DNA from 2 places in the Janthinobacterium sp. GW822-FHT07H11 genome. Region 1 is predicted to be linked to the other one. Evidence: predicted binding sites of a transcription regulator. Region 1 holds the regulator's gene; the other holds the start of a gene.
What was found. The regulator FNR, encoded in region 1, switches genes on or off when oxygen is low (the NO sensors DNR and NnrR bind a similar motif). The targets are predictions, from matches to a motif close to TTGATNNNNATCAA.

Region 1 (7,267 bases):
CCTGGTCGCCTATCTGCAAGGCCTCGGTACATTAATCAAAACAAGGAATTAGCATGGCAATCGAGAACCTGTTTGACAGCGCCAGCAGCGTCATGACGGTGGTTTCCTTTATGACATTCGTGGGCATCCTGTGGTGGACGTTCAGCCGCAGCAATGGCGACTTCGACGCGGCGGCACGCCTGCCGTTCGCCGACGAGGCGCTCGACTATCCGGCCGATGCCGTGCCGGCACAAGAGGAGCGCAACCATGGCTGACTTTACCAATGGCTTCTGGAACATCTACATCATCGTGCTGTCCCTGCTGGGCATCATCGGCTGCGGCGTGCTGCTGTACTCGCAGTCGAAAGTGAAAGTGGCCGCCGGCGCCCCCGCCGACGGCACCACGGGCCACGTCTGGGACGAGGACTTGAAGGAACTCAACACGCCGATGCCGCGCTGGTGGATGTGGTTGTTCTACATCACCATCGTCTTCGCGCTGGCCTACCTGTTCCTGTATCCGGGCCTGGGCACCTATGCCGGCAGCCTGGGCTGGAAATCGACGGGCCAGTACGAGGAAGAGCTGAAGAAGGCGGAAGCCGATTACGGCCCCCTGTTCAACAAGTACCTGAGCCAGGATATCAAGACGGTAGCTGCCGATCCGCAAGCGCAAGCCATCGGCCAGCGCCTGTTCCTGACCTACTGCGCGCAATGCCACGGTTCGGATGCGCGCGGCAACAAGGGCTTCCCCAACCTGACGGACAAGGACTGGCTGTATGGCGGCGATCCTGCCACCATCAAGACCACCATCATGCATGGCCGCAATGGCCAGATGCCGCCGATGGGTGCCGCGCTCGGTTCCGAAAAAGACATCGAGAACGTGGCCCACTACGTGCTGAGCCTGTCCGGTTCCACCTCGGACCCCGTCAAATCCGTGCTGGGCAAGGGCAAGTTCGGTGCCTGCATGGCCTGTCACGGCGCCGATGCCAAGGGTAACCCGATGCTGGGCGCGCCCAACCTGACGGACAAGATCTGGCTGTACGGCGGCAGTGCTGATACCATCATGGAAACGGTCCGCAAGGGACGCAACAACACCATGCCGGCCTTCAGTGACTTCCTCGGCGAATCGAAAGTCCACGTGCTGTCGGCCTATGTCTGGAGCCTGTCGAATCCCCAGACGCCCGTGAAATGATGTAATGGAACCTCAAGTCATCAAGATGTATGCGGCCCGCGAGCAAATCTATCCTCGCGAGGCCAAAGGACGCTACGCTACCTGGCGATGGGTATGCGTCTGGCTTACCCAGCTGGCGTTCTACGGCTTGCCGTGGCTGAACTGGAATGGCAGGCAAGCCCTGCTGTTCGATTTGACCACGCGCAAGTTCTACATTTTCGGCGTCGTGCTGTGGCCCCAGGATTTCATCTATCTGGCGGCCCTGCTGATCATCTGTGCCTATCTGCTGTTCCTCGTCACGGCCATTGCGGGGCGGGTCTGGTGCGGCTTCTCCTGCCCGCAAACGGTGTACACGGAAATCTTCCTGTGGGTCGAGCGCCGCATCGAGGGCACGCGCAGCGCGCGCATGGCCCTCGACAAGCAGGGTCCGTCCCTGCGCAAGACGGCCAAGAAGACGGCCAAGCACCTGGTGTGGGGCGCCATTGCCCTGTGGACGGGCTTTACCTTTGTCGGCTACTTCACGCCGATCAAGGAACTCGCGCATTCCGTGCAAACCCTCAACTTCGGTCCCTGGGAATGGTTCTGGGTGCTGTTCTACAGCCTGGCAACCTACGGCAACGCGGGCTGGCTGCGCGAGCAGGTGTGCAAATACATGTGCCCCTACGCGCGCTTCCAGAGCGCCATGTTCGACCAGGACACCCTGATCATCACCTACGATGCCAAGCGCGGCGAACCACGCGGCGCCATGAGCAAGAAGGCCGGCAACAACGACAAGCTGGGCGACTGCATCGACTGCACCCTGTGCGTGCAGGTGTGTCCGACCGGTATCGATATCCGCAACGGCCTGCAGTATGAATGCATCGGCTGCGCGGCCTGCGTCGATGCCTGCAATACCGTGATGGACAAGGTCGAGCGGCCGCGTGGCTTGATACGCTACAGTACCGACCATGCGATGGAAAACAACTTCAATTCGAAGCAGATCCGCCAGCGCGCCATGCGCCCGCGCGTGCTGATCTACACGTCCATCCTGGCCCTGATCATCATCGCCGTGTGTACCTCGCTGGCCCTGCGCACGCCGCTGAAGATGGACGTGATCCGCGACCGCGGTTCGATGGGACGCGAAGTGGAAGACGGCATGATCGAAAACGTCTACCGCCTGCAGATCATGAACACCTCCGAGCAAACCCAGCATTTTAAAATCAGCGCTTCCGGCTTGCCGGGCCTGACCTTGCTGACGCGCGAGGAAGTGACCTTGCAGCCGACGGAAACGCTGGGCTGGCCGATCCGCCTGCGCGTGCCGCACGGCGTGGGAGAAAAGGGGTCGAACAAGATCGCAATCGAGTTGCAATCGCTGGACGACCCGTCGCTGCATGTGCGTGAAAGCGCGGTCTTCATCGTGCCGCGGTGATGTTGATTTGGGGTCGGACCCTCCGGGTCCGACCCCGGTATTTCGCCGCAGGGGTATCATCAATCATGCGCTAGGGTCACTTGATTTTCAACCCGGAAGCAAAAGCTGGGGTCAGACCCAAAGGGTCCGGCCCCAAGGAGAACACAATGTCCGACAGTCTGAAACTGCAACCTCCCGTTGCACCGTGGTACAAGCATCGCTGGCCATGGCTGCTGATGATCGGTCCCGGCCTGTCCGTGGTCGTCGGCAGCTTCATGGGCTATATTGCGTTTACGCAACCCGATGCGCTGGTGGTGGGCGATTATTACAAGCAGGGCAAGGCCATCAACCAGGATTTGAAGCGCGACACGGCCGCCAGCAACCTGGCCATGGACACCAGCCTGTCCTACGACGTGGCGCAGGCGCGCCTGGCCGGTTCCGTGCACAGCTTCGGCAAGGCCTACCAGGGCCCGCTGCAACTGCACCTGGCGCATGCGACCCTGCCGGAAAAAGACATCAAGCTGCTGGTGCAGCCCGATGCCCAGGGTAATTTCTCGGTGGCGCTGCCGATGCTCGAGCGCAGCCGCTGGCAGGTACTGGTGGAAAACGACAAGCGCGAATGGCGCCTGTCCGGCATCTGGACCTGGCCGCTGCAGCGCAGCATCGCGCTGCACGCCGATGAAGAGCTATAACGTACAGCGCCGGGAAAAAACCGTAGCGAGCGGCAGTGATTTGTGGCTAAGAAGCGCAGCTGTGCTAGAGCACAGCGAGCATCGCAGGCCGCAAAGCGCGACGCGCAGCAGGTTTTGACGGTGCTGTTATTTGCAGATGTCGGTGCCGGCCGTAATGGCCTTCAGTTTGGCTGGCTGCAAGATCTCGATCTCGCGGTTGGAGACGCGCAGCCAGCCTTCCTTCTTAAATTTCGACAATAAACGGCTGACGCTCTCGATGGTCAGGCCCAGGTAATTGCCGATTTCCTCGCGCGACATGCGCAGCTGGAACTTGCTGCTCGAATAGCCGCGCGCTTCATAGCGCGACGCCAGGTTGACGATGAAGGCGGCAAAGCGCTGCGTCGCCTGCATGTTACCCAACAACAACATGACACTTTGCTCACGCGTGATTTCCTGGCTCATCATGCGGTGGAAATGGCGCAGCAGGGTCGGCATATTGCCCAGCAATTGTTCCAGGCTGGAAAACGGGATTTCACATACTTCGCTGTCTTCCAGGGCCACCGCATTACAGTGGTGGCGGTCGGCGCTGATGGCATCCATGCCCAGCAGTTCGCCGGCCATCTGGAAACCCGTCACCTGCTCTTCGCCGCCCGGATTGATCTGGTAGGTCTTGAAGTGGCCCAGGCGGATCGCATACAGGTTCTGGAACGAGTCGCCGATGCGGAACAGCGAAGCGCCGCGCACGATCTTGCGGCGGCGTCCGATAATCTGGTCCAGCCTGTCCATGTCGCCCACATCGAGCCCCATCGGCAGGCACAATTGGTGCATGCTGCAGGTCGAGCATCGCGCACGCAACGCTTCCACGGTCACTGTGGGCAAGGTTGGAGAGAGTAGCGCTTCAGTCATGTCGGTACCTTTTAGAAAATGCAACAACAAGTTTACTGCATACACGGTTGCCGTGTGCCAATTTCACCGTAATTTCGCCGAATAAACGACGTCTTGCATTTAATTATATGGCAACATCGTCAAAAGACCATGTGGGGAGGGGAAATTGCGCGGTGGCGCTTGCCAAGCTGGGGTATTGATAGGAAAATTCTTGACAGCATTATCTGCCTCTGCCGCCTGTGCCGCCCGGTACTGAAAAGGAAACTATGAAGCCTCTCGGCATAAAAGCAAAAGTCGCGCTGGCAACCAGCCTGACCTCGATCGCCATGATTGCCCTGGTTACCATGATACAGGTGCGGCACATGCGCGACGACTTCACCAAGGTACTGCTGAGCCAGCAGTCGGCCCTGATCACCCGCACGGCCGCTGAACTCGATGACAAGCTGGCCATGCTGCTGCAGATCGTCACGCTGACGGCCAGGCAGCAGCCGCCCGAATTGATTGCCCAGCCCGCCCAGTTGCGCCAATATTATTCGCGCCGCTCGATGCTGGTGCTGTTCGACGACGTGCTAGTGCTGGACGCGCATGGCGCCGTCGTGGCCGACATGCCGGAAGTGGCGGGACGCGCTGGCATCAACGTCGCCGAGCGCGAGTATTTCCAGACCGTGCTGCGCACGCGCCAGCCCATGATCACCGAACCGATGCTGGGCAAATCGAGCGGCCTGCCCATCGTGCAGATGGCGGCACCCGTGCTGGGCGCCGACGGCCAGGTGGCCGGCGTGGTGATCGGCGTGCTGCGCCTGTACAAGGACAACCTGCTGGGCCGCCTGCGCACGGAAAAGATCGGCAAGAGCGGCTATTACTTCATCCTCACGCGCGGCGCCGTGCCGCGCTACGTGCTGCATCCCGATACCAGCCGCTTGCTGCAGCCGCGCCAGCCGAACGCCAACCTGACCACCACGCAGCTGCTGAAGGACGACGGCGAAGGCAGCATGGTCAGCACCAACAGCCGCGGCATCACGGCCGTCAACAGCTTCAAGCGCCTGAAGTCCGTAAACTGGCTGCTCGCGGCCTCGCTGCCCATCGATGACGCCTTCGAACCGTTCGACGGCGTGCTATACCGGCTGGTGCTGTGGAGCACCCTGGCCTCGCTGCTGGCCGCGGCAGTGCTGGGCTGGGTCACCGTGCGCCTGCTGTCGCCGCTGGTGCGCCTGCGCGACACCCTGCAAGCGCTGCGCAGCAGCGGCAGCCGCTTCACCCCCGTGCCGGTGCAGCAGCGCGACGAGATCGGCGAACTGACGGAAGCGTTCAACGGCCTGATGAGCGAACGCGACCGCCTGCAGCAGGAGCTCGAATCGCGCGCGGCGGAACTGGAACAGGAACGCGACCGGGCCGAGGCGGCCAACCGCGCGAAGAGCGATTTCGTGGCCAATATGAGCCATGAAATCCGCACCCCGCTCAATGCCGTGCTGGGCATGGTGTATCTGCTCGGAAATACCAAGCTCGATACGGAACAGCGCAAGTATCTGACCATGGTGCGCGTGGCGGGCCAGTCGCTGCTGGGCATCCTGAACGACGTGCTCGACTATTCGAAGATCGAGGCGCGCCGCATGGAATTGTCGCCCGTCGAATTCGACCTCGACGAAGTCATGAATACGCTGGCCACGACCATGACCATGAATGCGGGCGAGAAGGAGCTGGAGCTGGCCATCGCCGTCGAACCCGACGTGCCGCGGCGCCTGCTGGGCGATGCCCAGCGCCTGCAGCAAATCCTCGTCAACCTGGCCGGCAACGCCATCAAGTTTACCGAGAGCGGCGAAGTGGTGGTGGCCGTCAGCCTGGCCGAGAAAGACAAGGGGCGCGCCTGGCTGCGCTTCGAAGTGCGCGATACGGGCATCGGCATGACAGAATTACAACAGCAGCAGCTGTTTGCCGCGTTTTCACAAGGCGACCAGAGCATCACGCGGCGCTTCGGCGGCACGGGCCTGGGCCTGGCCATCAGCAAGCAGCTGATCCACATGATGGGCGGCGAAATCGCCGTCGCCAGCAGCGAAGGCAAGGGCAGCCGCTTCTGGTTCAGCGTGCCCTTCGAGATACTGGCGCAGCCAGCCGAAACGCGGCGCACGCCGACCCTGGGCCAGCTGCGCCTGCTGGTGGCCGACGATAACCGCACCACGCGCGAACTGATCGTCAAACTGATCGAAGCGTGGGGCTGGAACGCCGACGAGGTCGATTCCGGCTTTGCCGCCATCGAACTGTACCGCGAGCGCCTGGCGCAGCAGCAGCCCTACGACGTGGTGCTGGCCGACTGGCACATGCCCGTCATGGACGGCCTGGCCACGGCCAAGGCCATCCGCCAGGCGGCCGCCGGCCAGCGCCAGCCCATCGTGGTGATGGTCAACGCCTTCGCCCGCAATCACCTGGAAGAAATCTCCAGCGCGGCCGAGGCCGACGTCGTGCTGATGAAGCCGATCACGGGTTCGAGCCTGTTCGACGCCCTGCACCAGGCGCTGATCGCCAAGCATGAGGGCGGCGAGCAGCGCATCCTGCACCAGCCGCTGGGCACGGAACTGGCCGGCGTGCATTTCCTGCTGGTGGAAGACAACCACCTGAACCAGGCCGTGGCGCGCGGCATCCTCGAACACATGGGCGCTACCCTGGACGTGGTCGGCGACGGCCTGCAGGCCGTGGAACGGCTGCGCACGGAAGCGCTGCGCTACGACATCGTGCTGATGGACATGCAGATGCCTGTCATGGACGGCTTCAGCGCCACCCACATCATCCGCACGGAACTGCGCCTGACCTTGCCCGTGATCGCCATGACGGCCGGCGTGCTGGCCTCCGAACGCGAGCGCTGCATGACGGCCGGCATCAGCGACTTCATCGCCAAGCCCGTGGTGGTGGAAGAGATGATGGCCGTGATCGCGCGCCACCTGCCGAAGCGGCCACAGCTGCAGGCGGCCGAGCCGGCGCCGGCCGTCGATGAAGAGGTGTTTTCCATGGCGCCGCTGATGCGCGTGATGGGGCGCGACGCCAAGGGACGCGGCGTGCTGCGGCGCATGGTGGAAGATGCGCTGAACAAGGGCATGACGCCCTTGCGCGACGCCGAAACGGCCTTGCAGGCGGGCCGCCACAGCGACGTGGCGCGCATCCTGCACAGCATGCGCGGCTCCGTGGG
Region 2 (7,267 bases), 670 kb from region 1:
AAGAACTGCTCGCCGAGGTGAATTTCTTGCGCATGGAGAATGCCTATCTAAAAAAGTTAAAAGCCTTGGTTCAGCAGCAAGAACAGCGAACGACAGCGCGCAAAAAGCGCAAGTAGTTGGTGAGCTAAGGCAACAATTTCCGCTGGCGGACCTGCTCAAGCTCGCGGGGCTGCCGCGCAGCACCTTTTACTATCAGCAGAAGGTTGCGCAGGTAGCCGACAAGCATCAGGCACTCAAGCAACAAATTCGATCCATTTTTGCCCTTCATCAAGGGCGTTATGGATATCGACGCGTGACGCTTGCGATTCGGCAACTGGGCCGGCAAGTCAATCATAAGACTGTCCAACGGCAGATGGTGCAGCTCGGATTAAGGTCGCTGGTGCGTCCCAAGAAGTATCGCTCGTATCAAGGCGAGGTGGAGCAGGCGGCGGCGAATGTCTTACAGCGCCAGTTTCAGGCGCAGGCAGCCCATCAGAAGTGGGTGACGGACGTGACGGAGTTCAACGTCGCCGGCGAGAAGCTGTATCTGTCGCCGGTGATGGACCTGTACAACGGCGAAATCGTGGCGTTTGAAACGGCCAGGCGGCCCGTGTTCAAACTGGTGAGCTCGATGCTCGAGAAGGCGCTGGCCAAACTGACGGCGAAAGACAAGCCCATGCTGCACTCTGACCAGGGGTGGCAATATCGGATGCCGGCTTACCAGAAAATGCTGCGGGATAAGGGCGTCGCGCAAAGCATGTCCCGCCGGGGAAACTGCCTCGACAACGCGGCCATGGAAAGCTTCTTTGCCGTGCTCAAGACCTGAACAAGTTCAGCAGCGTCGACGAACTACAGCGCGGCATCAAACAGTACATCCACTACTATAATCACGAGCGTATCAAACTCAAGTTAAAAGGGCTGAGTCCTGTGCAATACAGAACCCAGCCCTTGGCCACCTGGTAAGCAAACTAAACCGTCCAACTATTTGGGGTCAGTTCAGCAGGAGGGGCGGCTTTTTTACATCGGTGGCACGGGCAGGGCCGTGGCGGGAGGATGGCGGCGCAGGTAATAGTGGCGGTACAGCATGATCTCGCCCCACACCAGCAGCAGCGCGGCCAGCGCGAACAGGCCCAGCGTGATCTTGAGCGAATTGAAATAGGCGCCGGCCTGGCGCTTGATGGCGTCGATGAAGATCATCGGCACGGATTTGTCGAGTTTGCTGAAGTCGGCCTGGCGCGCCACATCGGTGGTCAGGCGCACGGCCAGGTCGGTGCCCAGCGCGGCCAGCTCGCCCGTCGCCTGGCCACGGAAGTTGGCGCCCTTGAGCGCTTCGCCGAGCAGGCCGACCCTGGCGATCAGCTGTTCCTGCAGCACCTGCGTCAGCAGCACGCTGCCGCGGCGCAGGATGAATGCATTGATCCAGCGCGCCTTGCTGCGCTCCCAGTAACTGTCTGAGGTGGGCCGGTAATACATGCCTTGCACGTATGGCTCGAGCAGGCTGCGCACGCTGATGGGCTGGCCCGGGGCGATCAGCTTGACCTGCTGTTCCAGGTAGACGCGCAGCGCCGGCATCTGCGCTTCGACCACCGGCTGCAGGTCGCGCTCGAGGGCCTGGTTGACCACGCGGTGCACGCTGTGCACGGCGCCAAAGCCGCCGCCGAGGAGCGGCAGCGCGAGCAGGATCAACACATAGCTGAGCTTGGCGGCCACATGCCAGGCGGGCGGACGGCGCACCAGCAGGCATTTTTTGGCCAGCTGATGACAGATGCCGAGCGCCAGCACAAAGCCGAGCACGCCATACAGCAGCATCCACGGCAGGACGGTCCACAGCAGGTCGCTGCCGAACGGCGCCAGGGCGCTGCCCCAATGGATCAGTTGTTGCTTCATCTACATTGCCTTGATATGGAAAATCAGGCAAGTATAGCCATTGTGCAACAGAACGTGGCGCGCGGAACCTCAGTGCGCCATCAGCACGGGCAAGGTCATCTGGCGCAGCACGGTTTCCGTCACGCCGCCCAGCAAAATTTCGCGGAAGCGCGCGTGGCCGTAGCCGCCCATCACCAGCAAGTCCGCATGCACCTCGGCGGCCATGGCCAGCAGCGCCGCGCCGATGTCGCCGATGGCGACGGTCTGGCGCACTTCGACGGGCACGCCATGGCGGCTCAGGTAGGCGGCGATGTCGGCGCCCGGATGGCGGGCCGGTTGCGCGTGGCCGGCGGGCGGGTGCAGCAGGGCCAGCACCACCAGGCGCGCCGCGCGCAGCAGGGGCAGCGCGTGGCCGATGGCGCGCGTCGCTTCCATGCTGCCATCCCAGGCCACCACCACGGTGTTGTCCACTTGCGCGAATTGGCCGCTGCGCGGCACGATCAGCACGGGACGGGCCGCGTTCAGCATCACATACGGCACCAGGTCGCCCATGGCGCCGGGCAGCGCTTCGCTGTCGTCGTGTTGGCTCAGCACCGTCAAGTCGCTGTAGCGGGCGCTGACGGCCATGCCGCCATCTTCGTCGTCTTCGATCAGGCGCCGCTCGAGCGAGACGGCGCCGGCCTGGCGCGCCAGCGTTTCAAACTGGTCCAGCGCCTGCTCAGCCTGGCCATGCAGGGCAGAAATCTGCGCCGCCACGGCGCCGCCGCGCATGCCGCGGTTGTTTTCCAGGGTAAAGCGCGACACGCCCGTCATGGCGGCGCCGATCAGGTGCGCCCGGTGGTCCAGCGCCAGGCGCGCCGCGATGGCGATGCGCTGCGGCGCATGGCGCGACAGGTCGGCGTGGACGAGGATGGATTTGTAAGCCATGGTGTCATTCGCTAGTCAGGATGGCAACAAGGCTAGAACGGCAACACGGGCAAGTCCAGCATTGCCGTGCCGGACGGCGGTTTTCTTACGCGGGACTTGACGTGGATCAAAAAAACACGGGCCGTGGCCATCTGCAAGGCCACCGCCAGGAAATTACGAGGTGTTTGATGTGCATCAAAATGCCGGGCCCGTCACCAGCCATAATGGCCTTGAACTCCTTGCCCTTCCAGTGGTCTGCAACGGTGCCGGCGCCATCTATCCGGCACTTCCTTGTGTGACGCAACAACGCTGGCCGTGGCGGGAGTTCACTGCTCGGCGCCTTGCCTGAAGTCTGCTACATTCGCATCCTGTTTTTCTGAAAGGATGACTATGCCTTTAGCTAATCACGGTAATAACTTCTTGCGGCACAATCAGCAAGCCTGGGATGCGCAGGCTGTACGCAACAGTCCCTGGTCGCAGCCCGTCGACAGCGCCACCATCGCCGCGGCCCGTGCCGGGCAGTGGCAAATCCATCTGACGCCCGGTCCCTTGCCGGCGGGCTGGCTGGGCGAGGTGCGCGGCAAGCGCATCCTGTGCCTGGCCGGTGCCGGCGGGCAGCAGGCGCCCGTGCTGGCTGCCGCCGGCGCGCATGTCACCGTCTTCGACCTGTCTGAACAGCAACTCGCGCAAGACCGCATGGTGGCTGAACGCGACGGCTTGCAACTGGCCACCGTCCAGGGCGACATGCGCGACCTGGCCCGCTTTGCCGACGCCAGCTTCGATGTCATCATCCACCCCGTGTCGAACCAGTACGTGCCCGATATCGCCCCCGTATGGCGCGAATGCGCGCGCGTGCTGGCCGATGGCGGCGTGCTGCTGAGCAGTTTCTTCAATCCGGCCGTCTTCATCGGCGACCGCGATCCGCAATGGGCACAGCAGGGCTTGATACGGCCCCGTTTCGTGCTGCCGTATTCGGATGTGGAGGATATGGATGCCGATGCGCTGGCGGCGCGCATGGAAAAGGGCGAGGCGCTGGTCTTCGGCCATGGCCTGGACAGCCAGATCGGCGGCCAGCTGGCGGCCGGTTTCATGCTGGCGGATTACCACGAGGAAATGCATCCCCACCCGCGCTTTGAAATTGAAAAATACCTGCCCAGCTTTATCGCCACGCGGGCCGTCAGGCTGGCGCGCGCGGGATAGCGATCATTAGTTGTACGGTTGCAAGTCCAGCCACACGGCATACGCCAGGCGCTTGCCGTTCCACAGGCCGCCGCCGCGGATGACGGCGTCGCACGAGGTCAGCTGGCCCACCAGGTCCTGGCGGCCCAGGTTGCGGCGCAGGCGCAGGGCGTCGTTGTGCGACAGGTAGCCCACCAGTTGCCCGTCGATGAAGACGGCGATGGCCTTGTCCTGGAACGGGTTGGCATCGTCGCAGACGAGCAGGGCCAGGCATTTTTCTTCCGCGTTGCCGGGACCGTGCTCGCCGGCCAGCTTGGCGATGGCGGGTTGGTACATCGCTTCGTTTTCCACTTCCGACGCAAAGCGCCCCTCGTCGCTCCAGTGATGCGCCGGTGCGCCCGGCGGAATCGCCGGCACGTACTGGCGCACCGACATCAGCGGCTTGTGCAGTGGCTGGGCGGGCGTGCGGCCGCTGAAGACGTAGTAGAGCAGGGCGATGACGACGGCGATGGCAAGCAGGTAAAGCATGGTATCTCTCTGATTTCTTGTGGGGATGAGCCGGGGGCGGCGGCGCGCTGCGCGCCATGGCCGCTACTATAGCAAGTTCGCCGCGCCGTCCCGGGGAAACCTGGCCATGATGCGGCGCCGCCGGCGCAATGCCAGCGGGTCGTTCAGCACCAGCGGCGAGGCGCCCGTCAGTCCCGAATCATACTGGCCGTGGCGGCGCAGCACGGTGGCATATTCGCGTGGCGCGTGGCCCTGCGCCAGCATGCGCGCATCGCAATCGACCTCGATGGCAAAGCGCAGCCGGCGCAACTGCCACCACAGGGGCACATTCCACGGCATGATCACGATCAAGGCGTAGGCCAGGGCCAGCAGCTGCGGGTCGCGCGCCTGGATCCGGCATTGCTCGTGCGCCAGCAGCAGCGCCTGTTGCGGGGCAGGAATCAGTCGCAGCCACACGGGCATCACGATGCGGGGGCGCAGCAGCCCCGCCACGCAGGGGCCGATGCCGCCGCTCAAGAATACAGGCGTGCCCAGCAAGGTGGTTTTTTGCCAGCGGCGCTGGTGCGACAGCAGCCAGACGCTGCGCAGCGCCAGCAGCATCAGCATGCCGCTTGATAACATGAGCCAGCCCAGTTTCAGCTGCGACAGCTCGGCCGGCAGGCTGGCCAGCACGCCGGGCAGCCATGGCAGGGGCACGATGACGGAGGCGGCCATGACCGCCAGCCACAGCCAGCGCGTACGGTTGCGCGCCTGGCCGCGCCGCTGCAGCGCGGGCTCGATCCGCCAGGCGCCGGCCGCCAGCAGCAGCGCCAGCGCGATGGTGCAGAGCAGCCAGGCAGGCATCGTGCGCCTAGCGCTTGCGCGCCATGCCGACGGAGGCGGGCGCCGTGTGCCGGAAGCCGAACTGCGCGTACAGGTCTTGCGCCTGGCCGTCGGCGATCAGGCTGACATAGGCGCTGTCGGGCACGTCGCTGTCGATGAAGCGGCTGATTTCACGCATGATCAGCTTGCCCAGGCCCTTGCCCTGGTGGGCCGGCAGCACGGCGATATCGACCACCTGGAAAAAGCAGCCGCCATCGCCGATGACACGGCCCATGCCCACCACGTCGTCGCCGTGCAGCACTTGCACGGCAAACAGGGAATTCGGCAAGCCCTTGGCCGCCGCCGCCGTGGTTTTCGCGCTCAACCCGGCGGCGACGCGCAGCTGCTGGTAGGTGGCGATGGAGGGAATGGCCAGGCGGGTGGTGTAGGGCGATGCGGCAGTCAAGACGGTCTCCTGTGCAATATGGATGGAATGGCCATTATAGGCGGCGAGCGCGGCCGGGGGGCGCCACGCTTTATTCGCCGCGCCCTATGTCGTGCGCGGCGCTTTTGCGCTATGGTGGCGTCATTCATTTATTTGTTGAAAGCATGCCATGTCCGCAGGATTTACCGCCACCGAGTTGTCCGTCATCCATGAAGACGACGCCCTGATCACCACCCTGGCCGCGCCAGCGGGCAAGGGCGAGCCCGTCTACCTGATGCTGCAGCGCGCCGACGACTACGACGAGCAGGACGTGGCGCTGGGCATGGACGAACCGTATATTGAATATGGCGGCCAGGAATTTGCCTGGTATGGCCACATGCACGCCGTGATCCTGCATCCGAATCGTTTATCCGTGCAGATGGATGCCGAGGCGGCCATGCAGATGGACGACGATGGCCAGATCGACGTGCGTTTTACTTTGACGCCCGAGCGCTACGCCCAGCTGCAGCAGGCGCTGCGCACGACGTTCGACGGCTGCGATTACTATCGCGAGGAACGTTGATCTGCGCGCACGGCGCCCGCCAGGGCCTCGTCTATGATCGATAGCGGGTAGTGACTGCGGGAGAAAACGATGACGCTGCTGATACTCGGTTTGCTGCTGTTTCTTGGTGTGCACTCGGTGCGCATCGTCGCCGACGGCTGGCGCGGCGCCCAGCTGGCGCGCCTCGGCGAAAAGCGCTGGAAGGGCGCCTATTCGCTCATTTCCCTGCTTGGCCTGGCCCTGCTCATCTGGGGCTACGCCCTGGCGCGCCAGCAGCCGCAGCCGGTGTGGACGCCGCCCCTGGGCTTGCGCCACGCCAGCGGCCTGCTGATGCTGTTCTCGCTGGTCCTGCTGGCGGCGGCCAACGTGCCGCGCAACCGCATCAAGACCTGGGTCCACCATCCCATGCTGCTGGGCACGCAATTCTGGGCCGTCGCGCATCTGCTGGCCAACGGCAACCTGGCCGACGTGCTGCTGTTCGGCGGCTTCCTCGCCTGGTCGCTGGCGGACCTGTATTGCGCCGTGCGGCGCGACCGTGCCGCCGGCGTCACGTACGCGGGCGGCACCGCGCAAGGCACGCTGCGCGCCATAGCCGCGGGCTGTGCGCTGTGGCTGCTGCTGGCGTTCTGGCTGCATGGCGTGCTGTTTGGCGTGCGGCCGTTCGGGTATTGAGATGGATCAAACGACGTGGCGTCGTCAGTGACTAACACCTTCCTGAAAAGCAAGGCCGGAAATTGCTTCGAGTTGCCTTGCGGCGGCAGCTGCCATACCGTAGTGTCCGCTTATGCCGCCGAAGCGGACGTGGTGTGACGCGGCTGACGCAGCTTTCTTCCCGTCCGTTCGCTTTTGCGCCTGCTCTCATGCCCAATAAACGCTCCGGCGGCAAACCCATATGCAAGCGCATGCAGAGGCGCCGCGGATGCCGCACCGTGTTTCCCGGATAGTTACACCACGGCAGCGCTGAACGACTCGGGCCGCCGCGCAAGCAGCTGGGACAGCCGTTGCAGCCCGGCCTGCAAGTGTCCGCGGTCCTTGATGCTGCC

Region 2: AC3RCJ_RS26745 (universal stress protein) is a predicted target of FNR. The motif match lies at 2,937-2,950, and genes of this name have one in related genera.

Annotation. Positions count from the first base shown of each region.
Region 1 covers NZ_CM179507.1:324,975-332,241, forward strand. Annotated here, with positions in the region: gene ccoO (cytochrome-c oxidase, cbb3-type subunit II) at 1-52, shown strand, start outside; gene AC3RCJ_RS01400 (cbb3-type cytochrome oxidase subunit 3) at 54-254, shown strand; gene ccoP (cytochrome-c oxidase, cbb3-type subunit III) at 247-1,167, shown strand; gene ccoG (cytochrome c oxidase accessory protein CcoG) at 1,172-2,554, shown strand; gene AC3RCJ_RS01415 (FixH family protein) at 2,701-3,225, shown strand; gene fnr (fumarate/nitrate reduction transcriptional regulator Fnr) at 3,352-4,110, opposite strand; gene AC3RCJ_RS01425 (response regulator) at 4,356-7,267, shown strand, end outside.
Region 2 covers NZ_CM179507.1:6,046,689-6,053,955, reverse strand. Annotated here, with positions in the region: partial or broken gene AC3RCJ_RS26755 (IS3 family transposase) at 1-942, shown strand, start outside; gene AC3RCJ_RS26750 (hypothetical protein) at 997-1,866, opposite strand; gene AC3RCJ_RS26745 (universal stress protein) at 1,936-2,772, opposite strand; gene AC3RCJ_RS26740 (class I SAM-dependent methyltransferase) at 3,136-3,951, shown strand; gene AC3RCJ_RS26735 (hypothetical protein) at 3,958-4,458, opposite strand; gene AC3RCJ_RS26730 (M56 family metallopeptidase) at 4,525-5,280, opposite strand; gene AC3RCJ_RS26725 (GNAT family N-acetyltransferase) at 5,288-5,704, opposite strand; gene AC3RCJ_RS26720 (Imm10 family immunity protein) at 5,853-6,245, shown strand; gene AC3RCJ_RS26715 (NnrU family protein) at 6,315-6,896, shown strand; gene AC3RCJ_RS26710 (aminotransferase-like domain-containing protein) at 7,169-7,267, opposite strand, start outside.